4 regions of the Thalassotalea hakodatensis genome follow, and region 1 is predicted to be linked to each of the others. Evidence: predicted binding sites of a transcription regulator. Region 1 holds the regulator's gene; each other region holds the start of a gene.
The links. Region 1 encodes LexA, which represses DNA repair genes until DNA is damaged. Its sites were predicted from a motif close to TACTGTATNNNNATACAGTA; they were not measured.
Positions count from the first base shown of each region.

Region 2: a site for LexA is predicted at 1,706-1,725, ahead of dinG (ATP-dependent DNA helicase DinG). Genes of this name have one in related genera too.
Region 3: a site for LexA is predicted at 2,445-2,464, ahead of dinB (DNA polymerase IV). Genes of this name have one in related genera too.
Region 4: a site for LexA is predicted at 1,889-1,908, ahead of QUE72_RS05255 (DNA recombination protein RmuC). Genes of this name have one in related genera too.

Region 1 covers NZ_AP027365.1:154,220-158,445, reverse strand. The annotation lists gene coxB (cytochrome c oxidase subunit II) at 1-888, opposite strand, end outside; gene lexA (transcriptional repressor LexA) at 1,455-2,078, opposite strand; gene QUE72_RS00670 (alpha/beta hydrolase) at 2,159-2,980, opposite strand; gene QUE72_RS00665 (nuclear transport factor 2 family protein) at 3,118-4,226, opposite strand, start outside.
Region 2 covers NZ_AP027365.1:1,952,466-1,956,691, forward strand. The annotation lists gene dinG (ATP-dependent DNA helicase DinG) at 1-1,652, opposite strand, end outside; gene QUE72_RS08560 (DNA polymerase II) at 1,761-4,205, shown strand.
Region 3 covers NZ_AP027365.1:3,102,390-3,106,615, reverse strand. The annotation lists gene QUE72_RS13765 (FAD:protein FMN transferase) at 1-473, shown strand, start outside; gene nqrM ((Na+)-NQR maturation NqrM) at 501-725, shown strand; gene QUE72_RS13755 (IS4 family transposase) at 935-2,113, opposite strand; gene dinB (DNA polymerase IV) at 2,512-3,615, shown strand; gene katG (catalase/peroxidase HPI) at 3,779-4,226, opposite strand, start outside.
Region 4 covers NZ_AP027365.1:1,201,883-1,206,108, forward strand. The annotation lists gene pabB (aminodeoxychorismate synthase component I) at 1-119, opposite strand, end outside; gene QUE72_RS05250 (fumarate hydratase) at 262-1,797, shown strand; gene QUE72_RS05255 (DNA recombination protein RmuC) at 1,921-3,267, shown strand; gene QUE72_RS05260 (GGDEF domain-containing protein) at 3,373-4,226, shown strand, end outside.

The sequences.
Region 1 (4,226 bases):
ATCTTTTAATGCTGGGAATGCTGGTGGTAATCCTAAACCATTTGGTTGATGACATGCTGCACAATAAGCGGTGTATGTAGTTTCACCCAAGGTCATTAATTCATCCATCGACAATGATGCATTTAATGACGCCGCTTCAGCAGCTTTTGCTTCTTCTTTCAGGCGATTTTGTTCTTCAACCCAAGCAAGGTAATCTTGCTCTGTTTTTACTTCAACAACCACAGGCATATAACCATGATCTTTACCGCATAACTCGGCACATTGCCCGCGATAAATACCGGGTTCAGGTACGTTTGCCCATGCTTCGTTGATAAAACCCGGATTGGCATCCTGTTTAACAGCAAATGCCGGTACCCACCAAGAGTGAATTACATCATCAGACGTGATCAGAAAACGTACTTTTTTATTGGCTGGAATTACCAAGTGTTTATCAACTTCTAAAAGATAATTTTCGCCTTTTACGTCACCTAAGCCCGCTCTGTTATCGAACTGTTCACGCGGAGTGGATAATACAGAGTAGAATTCAATGTCTTGATCAAAATACTTATAATGCCATTTCCACTGAGACCCAGTCACTTGAATGGTTAAATCAGAATTATCATTATTTTCCATCGCGATTAACGTATTGGTTGCTGGCCATGCCATTGCGATCAAAATGATAATAGGAATTACTGTCCATAACACTTCAACCTTAGTGCTTTCATGGAACGTTGCAGGTTTAAAGCCTTTCGACTTTCGATGGAAAATCATTGACCAGATCATGGCGCCAAATACAACAACACCTATCCCCGTACAAATATACAAAGCATACATGTGTAGTCCGTATACTTCGTTACTTATCTCTGTGACCCCAGGGGTCATGTTTAACGTTGAATCAGCCCAAGCCATACCGGGAAATAAAATTCCAGATAACAGCCAACCTAGGTTACGTCTTTTCACTCGACATCTCCTTATACCCTTTCTAAGTCAAAAACAAAGTACTTTAGTATTACTTAGCTCTTATTTACTTATGTTTTTGATGCGATTTTATTGTTATTTTTTATGGCGATTTTTTAAACAGGTGAAAGTTCGCCTTATTATTAGTGTTGTTTACTTTCTGTTCTAGAATTACTTAATATTTGATCTGGGTCAATTTTTAATTTGATCGACATAAGCAATAAAAAGATAATAAATACAATTGAGTATAAACTCTAAACGACTGGAGGGTGCATTACACAGGGCATAGCGCAAATGTATACTTTTTAAGCATTTACTCTAAAAAAGTTTTTTCTTCGCTTTATTATAGATGGCGATTATTTAAACAGAAAAGCACTTATACACAGGGTTATTTGGTAGTGAGCACTGGTTAATATGAAGATTTAGCAATTAAAGGTTGATTTTTAATCAAGAGAATGAAAAACAGGTGTTATTCCCCAGAAAAAGCGATAATACCTGTTTACCAGCAATACAATTATTTACATCCAATCGGCAGATCGAATTACACCTACCGCCAAACCTTCAATATTGAAATGTTGGCTGGTTAAATCGACTTTTATCGGTGAGAAGTCTTCGTTCTCAGCATGAAGGTATACAACATTACCATCTCGCTTCAAACGCTTCACCGTTACATCATCTTCAACTCTGGCCACAACAACCTGACCATTTTGTACATCAGTCGTTTGATGAACGGCAAGCAAATCACCGTCGAAGATACCAATGTCTTTCATGCTTTCGCCGTTCACTCGTAATAAGTAATCTGCTGCAGGGTGAAACAAACTACCATCAATTTGGTACCTTTCTTCAACATGCTCTTGTGCAAGAATAGGTTCGCCTGCGGCTACTCTACCTATTAAAGGTAAACCTTGTTCCTCAACAAAATCGTCAGCTAACCTAATACCACGAGAGGTACCTGGTAACATTTCAATGTAACCTTTTTTAGCAAGCGCCTTTAAGTGCTCTTCTGCAGCGTTAGCAGATTTAAAACCAAAAAAGGTCGCTATTTCTGCACGGGTAGGCGGCATACCAGTTTCTGATATTTTCTCTTTAATCAGATCAAAAATTTGTTCTTGTCTGTTAGTTAATGGCTTAAACTCGCTCACGGTTATTCCCTGTATATATGGACAGCTTCACTGTTAGTATATACAGCCTGTAAATAATCGCAACTGTGTGATTAAAACTTTTAATTTTTTAAACTTTCAACAAAGTTATCGTATGCTTTTAACGCTTTCGGTACTGAAATAAATGGGTTGTCCGCATGGCCAGCATCAGCACTATAGCTAGATTGCCAATACAAATTTTTAGGAGCCTTTGTTTTTAACGCTTCAAGTAGCCCTTCAAATGAACCAGTTATAATATCATTCTCTTTGGCGCCTAAGCTTAAATATAAAAACAGCGGCTTCCCTGACGTGTTAGCTAAATGTTTACTAAATTGTTTTACCACCACGGAGTCGTCATACCAAGCTGCGGGGCTGAAGGCAAAATAGCCAGTAAATAGCTCTGGTTTGTTTACCAGGGTGTATAACACGAAACTTCCGCCCGCTGAGAAGCCGCTTAATATTCGGTTTTGATTAACATTAAATTGTTTTTCAATATGCGGTATGAGTTCTTTTTCAATAAAGGCTAAAAACAAATCTGCTTTGCCAAAGATTTCTGGGTTATTTTCTGTAGCTGGACGAGCTTCTATATTCACATCCTTTCTTGCATAAGGGGGGACTAAATCACGGTTGCGGGTATCTTGCCAAAATAGATTAGGTATTGAGACTAGAATTGTATCTTCAGCTAATTGCTGTTCACTTAATGAATGCAACGACTCATCCCAACGTTTTAAATTAAAATTCCCGTCTGATCTTATAATGAGCGGATACTGTTTGTTCTGATCATACGTTTTAGGTAAACGAATAAAAACTTTTCTATGTTCATCAAGTGTTTCAGAATAAATGGTTTGATCAATATAACTAGAGGTGTATTCCTGCCTATATTGTTGACTGATGTTATATCCCATAACTATTAACAAGATGCTAATCACACCCGCTGTTACTTTACTCTTTATTTTTCGCACAGTGATTCCTTGAGTCTGTTGATCTTCCGAAATTAAATTTTGTTCGAACGAAACACGAAGAGCAACAGACCTTTACATGATTAACGATTATAATCCCACAACAAATTCTTAATTTGCCATTTACCCTTCAATTTAACTAAATGCAGGTACTCAATCCAGTTATCTGAAACCATTTTCACCGTGGCTATATTGTTGTGTTGATCTAATACAGTGACTTGATTCGTCATAATAGGCGGAAAGCGTATACCGCTTCGGTTCCAGTAAGTTGCATGTTCAATCATCCGTTGATAAGTCGTTTCACGCAAAGAAACTTCACCATTTGGGGCAGGAAACGGTGGTACCGTATGTTTTGACAAGTCAGGGTGCATGACTGATTTCATTAACTTAGGGTCTAATTGTTTTAAGGCGTTAAGATAATCAATTGATACTTGTTTAATGGCTTCAATCTCTTTTTTATCATTCAGCACCGCCTTAGGAAGTAAATTAGGTATCTTTTCGCTTTGCAAGTCATATTTTGTTCGGCCAGTATATTGTCCTTGGCTATCATAGTGTTTTATTGCGTAAGCAAAGCCCCATGCATTGAGCGTCAATTGGTAGTTCTGATCATAATAAGCATATTTAATATGCAAACCCAGCTCATTGTATGTATCTTCGTAATAAGCAATACCGTCTTTGTTATTAACAATATTAAGCGCCTTATCTAGGTTAAAATGACGGTAAGGATTGCCAGCATCATCATATTCAATCGCAGTGTCATTAAAGGGGAAATAAGGTGATAACGGCTGTTTTACGCCTGCAGTATTAAATCGTTGCTCAATCACCAAGTTGTTATGTTTGCGCCAGCGATACTCAGCAATGTTCCAACGCGATTCCATCGCTTTATCATCTGCATCATAAAAATTGAGCTGTTCAACAAACCCAGTATCATCAATACGATACACTTCTTTAAATACGCCGCGAATATTTGGCATTCTTTTATTGTTGATATCGTAAAAGGTAAGTGTTTTTTTGCCTGTAGAATAGTCAATTTTTACGCGCTTTACTGCAAAATGCGTTAACGGATGAAGTTTTGCATTTTGATAAGTATTGTTAATTATCTCTACCAGCTTTTCCGCCTCATTGTACTTAAAAACATAGTGCGGTTGCTTTGCAGCCTGTTGTGGTGAAATAGGTAAAATACCTTTAGTTT
Region 2 (4,226 bases), 1.8 Mb from region 1:
CAGTAAGATGAGAATAACACTAACGTTGCCATATCTTGGGCAATCAGTTCTGGTAGCCTTCGAATTAATTCATCGGTAAAGCGTTCATCACTTGGCTCGTATTCAGTATCAATTATTTTCAATTGTGCGCACTGTTGATAATCAAAAGGCGAGTCCACCTTTTGATACTGGGTACCATCAGTATTACTTAGGCCTACTTGTCGGCGGAAATGATCAAATGAATTTAACGCCATTATGGTTGCAGAGCAAAGTACAGCTCCTTCACATTTAGACCATAACTTATCTTCCAAGGTAAAGCCTACTTCAATGGGGGATGCTGCTAATAAGTAATCAAGTTTTTTATGTTCAGTTAATTCACACCAACGAGCAACCGGTGCTGCTTTCTCACTATCAACTTTTGCATACATAGCCCATAAGGCATGAAAGTTTTCTAGTCGCTGACTTAAAAAACCATACTCTGATAATAGAGGTTCGGCTAAATAACTTGCTACTTCACCGTCTTTTACCGCTTCCATTAACAGAAAATATAATTTATTCGCGTGGTTTAAACATTTTTTACTAAGCTCTTCTAAATCTTCTGCGGGTTGCTTTATAGCCTTAGGCAGCACACCATGTTCAAAACGATAAACGGTATTGTCTTTGTCTGTAGAAAACTTAGTACGCTTATTAGGCACAAAATAGATGCTTTTGTTAGCATCAATGAAGGTAAGAACTTTTTGTAAATCAGTGAGGAGATCTGTGCAGTCATCTGCTAGTTTTAATGACGGTGAAATAGCACTTTGCGACTTGATTAGCTTTGCCATTTTATCCGCTAACTCTTTAAGTTTATCTAGCCATTCTGTTGCACCTTTTAAGGCAATTGCAGCACTGGCGTGATCACGGGTTATTTTCGGTAGGTGGTGCGCTTCGTCAATAATATAATAAGTATCTTCTGGATCAGGTAAAATTTTACCACCACCCATTTCAAGATCTGCCAAGAGCAAACTGTGGTTAATCACTAACACATCGCTGTTATCCATGGTTTCTCGTGCTTTATGAAACGGACAATGCGTATGATCAGCTACATTTCTTAAACAGCTGTATTTATCAGACTGAATAAGTTGCCAAATATGATGCGGAATAGGATCTGTCCATGAATCTCTATCACCTTGCCAGTGATTTTCCATTAAAGCTTTATGCAATTGTTTTAAAAGTGTTATGTCACGCTCAGAGGGTTTTTCAGCGAAGGTAAAACCGGGCTGTGGGGTGTCTTGCGCGCTTACTGCTGCAGTTAATTTTTGTCGGCATACATAGCGCTGTCGACCTTTTACCAGTGTGAATGAAAAATCAATGCCGCTATGTTGCTTTAAAAAAGGTAAGTCTTTCTCCACTAGTTGTTCTTGCAATGCGACGGTTGCTGTTGAAATACATATTTTTTTGTCTTTCGCTTTAGCCAGTGGAATAGCGCCTAAGGAATACGCAAGTGATTTACCTGTACCAGTACCTGCTTCTATCGCGATTATTTTACGATCTTTGCTGTATTCTCCTGCAAGCGTTTTTGCTATTTCTGCAATTAAAAAGGTTTGTTGTTTTCTAGGATTGAAGTTCTCTAGGTGTTCACCGAATGCTTTGTAAGCTGTTCGTATTGCTTGTTTTATATTATCGGAAAGCATAGAAAGCTTTAACTCCCTGAGACGGTTTATTCTAGCGTCAATTTAATTTACAATGCTGTATATATTACCAGTTCGCTGGTGCGATTGATAACACTTTAAGGATTTTATTTGCTGCAATCGTGTAAAACTATTAAAGGCTTTATTTTGACGAGGCAGGCTTACGACAGTCAAGCAGGTATCGTTTTATCTTACTGGATAAAAAGCAAAGATGGCGTTAGTTGTATCAATATTTATGATGAACAGGCGTTATTTTTTATCGAAAATGAAAACGTTGATAAGTCTCTTGCTCTGCTAAAAGCGGCTGCAATAACGGTTAATAAAATTACTCCGTTAACATTAAAAACCTTTCAACAGCAACAAGTCACGGGGTTCTATTTTAATTCAATGCAGCACTTTTATCGTGCCCGTGAAGTGCTATTAAATCATGATATTAAACGTTATGAAGATGATATTAGGCCAGATGAACGGTATTTGATGGAACGCTTTATTACCGCCAATGTAGAGTTTATATGTCAATCATCAATTGATGAACAGTTAGGTAGTCCTCCTGTATTTACTGGTGTTAAAGCGAGGTCTTTAGTTGAAGGTAAATTACGTTTTCCTGTGTCGTTTTCAGTTGTTTCATTAGATATTGAATGCACGCTAAAAGGTGAATTATTTTCTATAGGTCTTTATTTAGAGTCTGATCAGCAAGAATCAGTGAAAACAGTACTGATGATCGGTGAAAATACTGGTTGTTACTCTAATAAACTCTCTACAGATGAAGCGAGTCATATCTACCCGCAGATTGTCTGGTGCGCAAATGAAAAGGCGTTACTTCAAGCACTTATCCGTTGGTTTCATGAATATGATCCCGATATTGTTATTGGTTGGAATGTTATTAACTTTGATTTTCAAATTTTACAACAACGATTCGACTTATATCGATTAACGTTTTCAATTGGACGAGATGGTAAACAACCACGATGGAGGAAAAATCGCGCAAGTGAGCAGCTTTTTATTGATATTAATGGTCGTGTGATCATAGACGGAATCGATTTACTAAGAACGGCAACGTATTCTTTTAGTAGCTTTTCATTAGATTCCGTGGCAACAGAGTTACTCGGTGTTGGAAAAAAAGTTGAAGATGTTGAAAATCGAGTGGCTGAAATCATTGATAATTTTCATCATGATAAATTAGCCTTAGCAGCCTACAACATGCAAGATTGTGCACTAGTGTTGCAGATATTTGAACATACTGACTTGTTATCGTTTGCTAAACTGCGTGCTGAATTAACTGGCTTATCAATTGACAGAATAGGGGGATCAGTTGCTGCATTTACCAACCTTTATTTGCCTAAGTTACATCGAGCTGGTTATATTGCACCTAATTTAGGCGACGGAATGAAAGGGTTAGTGTCGCCGGGTGGCTTTGTGATGAATTCAATACCTGGACTGTATAAAAACGTATTGGTCCTCGATTTTAAAAGTTTGTATCCCAGTATTATTCGTACCTTTAACATTGATCCCATGGGGATGGTGGAAGGATTACTCGATATTGACCATAGTATAGAAGGTTTTGACGGTGCATATTTTTCCCGAGATAAACACTTTCTGCCCGATATTATTGAAGAATTATGGTCTGAACGTGACAAAGCAAAAGCTGAACATAATGATGCGCTTTCACAAGCGATCAAAATTATTATGAATTCCTTTTACGGTATATTAGGTTCAACCGGTTGTCGATTTTTTGACCCTCGACTCGCAAGTTCTATTACGAAACGTGGTCATGAATTACTAAAAACGACGAAACGTTGGATTGAACAGAGAGGGTTTCAAGTTATATATGGTGATACAGACTCTATTTTTGTCAGTGTACCTGATGATCTTGATCAAGCTGCTTGCAAAGTAAAAGGAGATGAACTTGCTGATTTGATTAATCAACGTTGGCAAGAAGAGCTAACTCGTAAATACAAGATTACCAGCCAATTAGAAATTGAATTTGAAACCCATTTTATTAAATTTTTTATGCCTACGATTAGAGGACAAGAAGTTGGCACTAAAAAGCGATATGCCGGCATTGTAAATAAAAAAGGTACTGAAAGTATTATTTTTAAAGGGTTAGAAAGTGTACGCTCTGACTGGACTCCCCTTGCTAAACAGTTTCAAAAGTCGTTGTATAGTAAAGTGTTTAATGATGAACCCGTTATCGATTATGTTCGCAGTATTGTGCAACAAACCTTAAAAGGTGAGCTGGATCATCTATTGGTATATCGTAAACGTATTCGTCGAAAACTACACTTGTATGTCAAAAATGTGCCACCGCATATAAAAGCGGCACGTGCAGCCGATGAGATAAATAGTCAACAGGGTAGAGCGCTACGATTTCAAAATAAAGGTTGGGTTGAATATGTATTAACCACATCGGGGCCACAAGTTGTTGGCTACGTAAATGCACCAATGGATTATCAGTTGTATATTGATCGTCAATTAGCTGCTGTTGCTGATGCTATTTTGCCGTTTATCGGAGAATCTTTCGATCAAATAGTGGCTCCTCAGCAATCGCTATTTTGAATGTATAACTTTTACCATAGA
Region 3 (4,226 bases), 1.3 Mb from region 1:
CAGTTGACTTAGTGGCTGAATATTTAGATGAAGTTGGTGCTCATAATTACCTTGTAGAAATAGGGGGGGAATTACGTGCAAAAGGTTTTAAACATACTGGTGAATTATGGTCGGTTGCGATAGAAAAACCAGTCACAACTGAGCGAGCTGTGCATCAAATTATCATTCCAAAAGATAATGCGATTGCGACATCAGGAGACTATCGAAAATATTTTGAAGAAGAGGGTCAACGTTTTTCTCATATTATTGATCCTGATACAGGTAAACCGATAAATCATACTCTAGTGTCAGTGACGGTAATTCATCCATCTTCAATGACAGCTGACGGTCTATCTACCGCCATGATGTTAATGGGTCCTGAAAAAGCGTTTGAGTTTGCAGAAACACATCAGATAGCTGCTTACTTGATCAGCAAATCAGAAAATGGCTTTATCGAGCAAATTACGGTAGAATTTATGCCGTATTTGAAATAGTAATGGCTGAATATAAGGGCTGTAATAATGGCAATATTTTTAGTGACCTTTGGCTTTTTTCTACTGATAGTTGTAGCAATGGCTGTAGGCTATATTTTTCAGCAAAAGTCACTTGCAGGTAGTTGTGGGGGCCTGGGTACCCTAGGTATCGATAAAGCATGTGATTGTGATGATCCTTGTGAAAAACGTCAAGAGAAAGAGCGTAAAGCTGCTATCAAAGCAGAACATAAAATAGATATCAAAAATATATAAAAATAGCGGCTGAAAGCCGCTATTTTTTTCCTTTTAGTTTCATAACTCAATTCATACCAATTCGCATAAAGATTAAGTCAGTTCAGAGCGATGTCAGAGGTGGGAGAATAAACGAAACGTGTGCAGATATAGTTGTTTCTACATCAAACACGTTTTGCGCAATTATCGCGCCTCTAACACGCTCCCAAAGGGCTGACGGATCCCCATTTTTATATAACTGAACATATTTGATAATAAGCTAAAAAGTTTTCTCGACTTTTCTGTAGATAGTGATTTTTAATTTTGTGGAGTCTATGCCGAATTACTTGCTTCGCCAATGTAAGAAACGATAGAACTCTGCGGTGTTTTATCGTATTAGCCTGAAACATTATTTGCCAATTGCGCTGCTCCGCTTCAAAGCCAACAAACCAAAGTAATAGACTGGCTAAACATGCAATTAAGCACAAGGCACTCATTCGCCTTACGCCTTGTGTTTTACTAAACCGCCACGAAAAGCCATATTGTTGGCTTTTGTCATCGCGAAAGTTTTGCTCAATTTGCATCCTTTTACTGTACAACTTAATTACTTGATCACTAGTGAGTGTATTATCTGATGTTGCGAGTAACCATGGCTCATGAGCATGCCGTCGATACATGCGAGTATCTTTAGTAAAACGGCTATTCCCTTTTCGTCCTTTGTATTTTCCTTTGTACAAATGGAGAAATGCATCACATGCTGTTGGACTGTGTTGAGTAACCCTCGCTTTGCCAAGTCGAGTTGGTTGACAGCTCGCTCCCTGATGAAAGGCAGGGAGTTTTTCCCAAGTATTTTTACCTTCTAACTTACATGTCATCGTGCCTCTGAGACGGCCAATAAAGTGCCATCCTAATGAACGGACTTTAGTATACCAAGGAGTAAGAAAACCACCATCTGACAAAATATAAACGGACCGGTGTTCACCAATAACTTGAAGGAGGTTGTCTAAAAATCTGGCATTGGTTTCTGGCGTATCAAAATCTTTTAATTCAACAACCATGTTGTAAAGCACTAAAGAACGGCCGTCAACGAGTAAACTCGCTCTAAGCAGGTGGTAATCTGAACGACAACAACCACTCCAGTCCACTGCAATGGCTAAATAAGGCAAGTTGCTAATGATTGGTTTGGCCAACGAAGCGTATATTTCAACTTGTTGGTTAAACAAATGCTCGTTATTAAGAAAACGATCAACCCTTTTTATTTTATGCTTAATGTTCGCACGCCCAGCTAAGTAACGCCCCAAACTTGTTAAGGTTAATCTATCAGACGCTATAAGTGCTTCAGAGCATGCTTTAAGTGTCTTCATTCTCGCTTGATTGAAATTCGATAAGGACTTATCAAAGAAGTTATGGCAAAGTAAGGATTCAGGCATAGCATTTTACTCTTATTTTTGTTTTGGCGAACTAATAAGATCATAAAATGTTGTGCCTGTCATTTTTTGGGGATTCGTCAGCCCAAAGGGCGAGTTTAAACGCTTCATAGCCTGTGTTGTTGATTTTGAAAAGGACGCTACAAGAATGTAGCTTATTAGAGAACGCAGGAGACGTTCTCCTGAATAACCATTCTCTGCAATCAACGCCGTGCCTCTAAAGCGTTTAACTCTCGCTGAATGACTGAATATTTATGCGAATTGGTATCATTTACGTGTCAACTGTTGAGCATGCTCCACTCCATGAGCTTGCGATAACCCATAAAATATGAAATACTGTTTTTATATACAGTTTATTTTGCTTGTTTGAGTCTCTCATTCGCTTTGAATATAAATGCCGTATGACAAACGTAATTATGCCTAATGCAAAACGTAAAATAATCCATATAGATATGGATGCTTTTTACGTGTCAGTTGAAATACGAGATAATCCTGAGCTGCAAGGTAAGCCAGTTGCCGTTGGCGGTCCTGGAAATACCAGAGGGGTTTTATCGACGTGTAATTATATTGCAAGAAAGTATGGCGTACGTTCAGCCATGGCAAATAGTGTTGCGTTAAGAAAATGCCCTGAATTATTAATAGTGCCGGGTAGAATGTCGGTGTATAAAGAAACGAGTTCAAGGCTTCATGAGATATTTCAACGCTATACATCAAAAATAGAACCATTATCACTCGATGAGGCCTATTTAGATGTAACTGACTGCCCATTATTTTCCGGTTCTGCAACGTTAATCGCGCAAGATATCAGAAAAGTTATCTTTGATGAGTTACAGTTAACTGCCTCGGCTGGTATCGCGCCACTAAAGTTTCTTGCCAAAATAGCATCAGATCAACATAAACCAAATGGTCAATGTGTTATTGCGCCAGACAGCGTTATGGCGTTTATTGAAAGTATGCCACTGAATAAAATACCTGGTGTTGGAAAAGTCACGTTTAATAAACTTCAACAGCATGGCTTACATACGGGAGCGGATGTTAGGCAAAGCTCACAAACTGTTTTGATGAAAACATTCGGTAAATTAGGCGCTTCTTTATGGCAAAAATGTCATGGCATAGATAATAGAGCGGTAGAGGTTACCAGAGTGAGAAAATCAGTTGGTGTTGAACACACGTTCTCTAAAGATAAAAATGAGCTTGATGAATTAACTGATTATATGTTGCAGTCATTAATACCCGAGTTATTAACACGTTCAAAATCATATACCGTTGAACGTGGGATCAGTAAGCTTGGTGTAAAAGTTAAGTTTAACGATTTTCATCAAACTACCAAAGAAATACAACATCAAGATATTGATTCAGCGTCATTTATATTATTACTAAAAGAAGCATTATCAAGAGGTGAAGGGAAACCTGTTAGATTGTTAGGGGTTCATATTGGTTTAAAAGATATTGAACCAAAGGTAAATCAGCAATATCAATTTGAATTAGCGTTGCCTACCAATTAACCGCATTAATATTAAAGATAATATAAGACTAAGGTCACATGTGTTGATATGTAATATAGACAGTAAACAGTAAAGTGATATACAAGGGTTATGTTTTTTATGAACGGCATAACCCTTGTTTGTATCATAAGACTCTTTAAAGCTTACTTAACCCGAGCTCAGATTACTTAACATCAAAACGATCTAGCATCATCACTTTAGTCCAAGCGGCTATAAAGTCTTCAACAAATTTTTCTTTGGCATCGTCACAGGCATAAACTTCCGCTATTGCTCTTAATTCAGAGTTAGAGGCAAAAACTAAGTCACAACGTGTTGCAGACCAGCGTTCTTTACCTGATTTTCGATCAATACCTTTATACAGGTTATATTCTTCTGATTTCTGCCATTTGGTATTCATGTCAAGTAAGTTGATGAAATAATCGTTAGTTAACATGCCAGAAGTATCGGTTAAAATGCCATGATTACTTTGTAAGTAATTGATATTTATAGCTCTAAAACCACCAATAAGCACTGTCATCTCTGGCGCCGTTAACGTGAGTAAGTTTGCTTTATCTAGCATCAACTCTTCGGGTGTTGTACCCAAATCGCTTTGACTATAATTTTTAAACGCG
Region 4 (4,226 bases), 1.0 Mb from region 1:
GAGTCAAGCCACATAGCCCAAGGCTGTTTGGCAAGTGGAGTGAAAACTTCAGCAGGGGTATAAGCATGACCAAAGTGTAAAGGTTTCGCGGTGATAATTGTTTTACAATGCTGCGACAATGTGAGTACCCGTTAAATATTCAAACGCCGCTACTAGCGAGCGCGATTCAAGCAGGGTATCATATCGGCAAAAATATAACTTTCAATACTTTCGCTATAGTTATTGTAGAAAGATCACACTGAAAATCGTTAAAGGGCAACCATGGCTATTATTAAACAACAAGATATGATCGACAGCATTGCTGATGCTTTGCAATATATCTCTTATTATCACCCATTAGATTTTGTTCAAGCATTAGAAAAGGCTTACCACAAAGAAGAAAGCCAAGCAGCTAAAGATGCTATTGCACAAATACTCATTAATTCGCGTATGTCAGCGCATGGTAAACGTCCTATTTGTCAAGATACGGGTATTGTTACTTGTTTTGTAAATATCGGTATGGAAGTGCAATGGGATAAAACCGATATGACCATTCAGCAAATGGTAGATGAAGGAACACGTCGTGCGTACTTGAACCCTGATAATCCTTTAAGGGCGTCAATTGTTGCTGACCCAGCAGGCGCTCGTAAGAACACTAAAGATAATACGCCATCTGTTGTTCATATTAACATGGTTGCTGGTAATGAAGTTGAAGTGATGATTGCAGCGAAAGGCGGCGGCAGTGAAAATAAAACTAAAATGGCTATGTTAAACCCAAGTGATTCTATCGCTGACTGGGTTGTTAAAACATTACCTACCATGGGAGCTGGCTGGTGTCCGCCTGGCATGATCGGTATTGGCGTGGGTGGAACAGCTGAGAAAGCTGGGGTACTTGCAAAAGAAAGTTTAATGGATCCCGTTAATATTCAAGAGTTAATTGATCGTGGGCCAGAAAATGCCGAAGAAGCATTACGTTTAGAAATTTACGAACGTGTCAATAAACTTGGTATTGGTGCTCAAGGCTTAGGCGGTTTAACAACGGTTGTTGATGTTAAGGTTAACTCAGTACCAACGCATGCTGCGTCTAAACCTGTGGTGATGATCCCAAATTGTGCTGCTACACGTCATGTTCATTTTCATCTAGACGGTAATGGCCCTGCTGATTTAACACCACCTAAATTAGAAGAGTGGCCAGAAATTACCTGGGAAGTTGGTGAAAATGTTCGCCGAGTAAATGTTAATGGCTTAACTAAAGCCGATATTGCAGAATGGAAAACTGGCGAAACCGTATTACTGTCAGGGAAAATTTTAACGGGTCGTGATGCGGCACATAAAAAAATTCAAGAGTTATTAGCTTCTGGCGAAGGCTTACCTGCGGGGGTCGATTTCACTAATAAATTTATCTATTACGTTGGCCCCGTTGATGCGATTGGTGATGAAGCGGTAGGTCCTGCTGGCCCAACAACGGCAACACGCATGGATAAATTTACCGAAATGATGTTAGCTGATACTGGCTTATTAGGTACTATCGGTAAAGCTGAGCGAGGCCCAGCAACGGTAGAAAGCATAAAGCAGCATAAGTCGGTTTATTTAATGGCTGTTGGCGGCGCGGCATATTTAGTGTCAAAAGCCATTAAAAAAGCGCGAGTTGTCGCTTTTGAAGAGTTAGGTATGGAAGCTATCTATGAATTTGATGTGGAAGATATGCCCGTTACTGTTGCAGTTGACTCTACAGGTGAGTCAGCACACGTTACTGGACCAGCCATTTGGCAAGCAAAAATTGAAGAGCTCGACGACGCATTAACACCGAAGAAATAAATACTTCTGTCGTTTATGATTAAGATAAAGCGGCAAGTAAAATCTGCCGCTTTTTTTAATGGTTGGCATTAGTGTTTTGTTATGCTTAAATGACTGTTCATATTTACAGTGTTTATTGGTGTTATGCTAACATTTATCCTCGATTTCTTTCAGCAACTCTCCACATCTCAACTGCTCTTTAGTTTTTCTTGTTTATTCGTGTCTTTATTGATCGGCATTATGCTTGGGAATATAAACGGAAAGGCAAGCCGCGAACAATTAAAAACGCTATTACAGCAGCATATGCAATTACTTATACAGCAACAACAGCAATTATTTTCTGAGCATAAATTTGCACAACATCAATTGTTTTCTGAACAGGCAACATTACAGCAACAGCAGGCGCGTGATGATGCACATATGCTGCAATCAATGTTGCATAAACACCAACAAGATTTTACTAAAACACAAACGGTTGCTCTTGAGCAATTACTAGATGTTATTGCAAAACATAATCAATCAAACCGTGAAGAACAAGCAAAGTCATTAACGATTGCCAGTGATAAAATAGCGAACAAAGTTTCAGAGTTAACTGGTGCAACGGATAATCGTTTAAAAGAAATCAGTGAACAGGTAGAGAAGCGACTTGCGGATGGCTTTGAAAAAACCAGTAAAACGTTTAGCGATATTGTTAAGCGTTTAGCATTAATAGATGATGCACAGAAAAAAATAACAGAATTATCTAGCAACGTAGTATCACTGCAAGAAGTCTTATCTGACAAGCGTTCTCGTGGTGCCTTTGGTGAGGTACAGCTTAGTGCGTTAATTCGTAATGTTTTACCAGAACAACATTTTAGCCTACAACATACTTTGTCTAATAATCGAGTGGCTGATTGTATTTTATGGCTACCAGAACCAACAGGTAACGTTGTTATTGATGCTAAGTTCCCATTAGAAAACTACAAAGTGATGACTGATATACATCACAGCGACTTGACTCGTAAAGCGGCGGAAAGACAATTTAAAGCGGATATAAAAAAACATATTAATGACATAAGCAGTAAGTACTTGATTGATGGTGAAACAGCCGATGGCGCAATTATGTTTATTCCTGCAGAAGCGATATTTGCTGAAATACATCGTCATTTTCCTGATTTAGTGGAGCATGCGAATAATCAAAGGGTTTGGTTAACTTCTCCAACTACGCTAATGGCTGTTTTAACTACAGCCCGAGCGGTACTTAAAGATGAAGCTACACGAGAACAAGTGCATATTATTAAAGCACATCTAGGTGAGCTATCTGCTGACTTTTCCCGATTTAAACTGCGCTTTAATAACCTTGCTCGGCATATTGATCAAGCGTCAGTTGATGTTAAACAAATTCATACCTCGGCAGATAAAATATCTGCTCGGTTCGACAAGATAGAGCAAGTAGACTTATCCCAAGAAGATAAATTAAAGGCACAGTTACTTCATGAAAAAACCAGTTGATTGCCGCTTATATCACACCATACAATAGCGTTTACGGTTGTCACCTTGTCTAGAGGTGCAATGAAATAAAAAATGTCGAAAAATAACAATGATAGGGCTGTATAGTTGTTGCAAAAAATTGAAGGTATAAAAACCACATTATGGACAGGGCTAGCAGTCAGCATATTCTTTGTTGTTGCTTGTTATAGTCAATCGTATTGGTTAAGTAAAATAAATCTAATCGAACAGGTTGTGTTAGGGTTATTTGCTGTAGGTATCATTTTTACTGCACAATTTAGTAGAAGTCGATATACCTTACTTATCATTAGTTTACTTAGCGTTTATTTACTCTTTCAACAACAATTGGTCAGTAATGACTGGTTTATTCAACACCAAGAGTGGATATTTTTATCTGCGATGTTCATCTTAAGCTTTTTGGTGAATGTGAAAGATCGTAGTTTAATTTCTGTCCATGGTGGATTGCGCCTAGCTGCTATTTTTTCTTGTATTCTTTTGGCAAAAGGTTGGTTGTTATTCGGTGAATATTTAACTGCCCAAACCTTACTACTTGGCTGGCCTGCACAACTTAGCGCGCATATAACGATTACACTTCCATTGCTGCTTTCCTGTAGCTATATATTGTTTCAATCGTTGCGATACCCTAGCTTATTAATCGCTTCTTTACTCACAAGTTTACTGGTTGCGAGTTTAGCGTATTATCAACAATTAACTTTACCTTTGAGTGCAATACTTACACTGTTGTTAGTGCACTATATTATGGTGGTGGTCATTGATTCATATTATCTTGCCTATCGCGATGAACTCACAACTATTCCATCCCGTAGAGCATTAAATCAGTACGCATTATCCTTAGGGCGACGCTACTGTGTTGCAATGGTAGACATCGATCATTTTAAGAAGTTTAATGACAGTTACGGTCATGATATTGGCGATCAGGTATTAAAGCTAGTAGCTGCAAA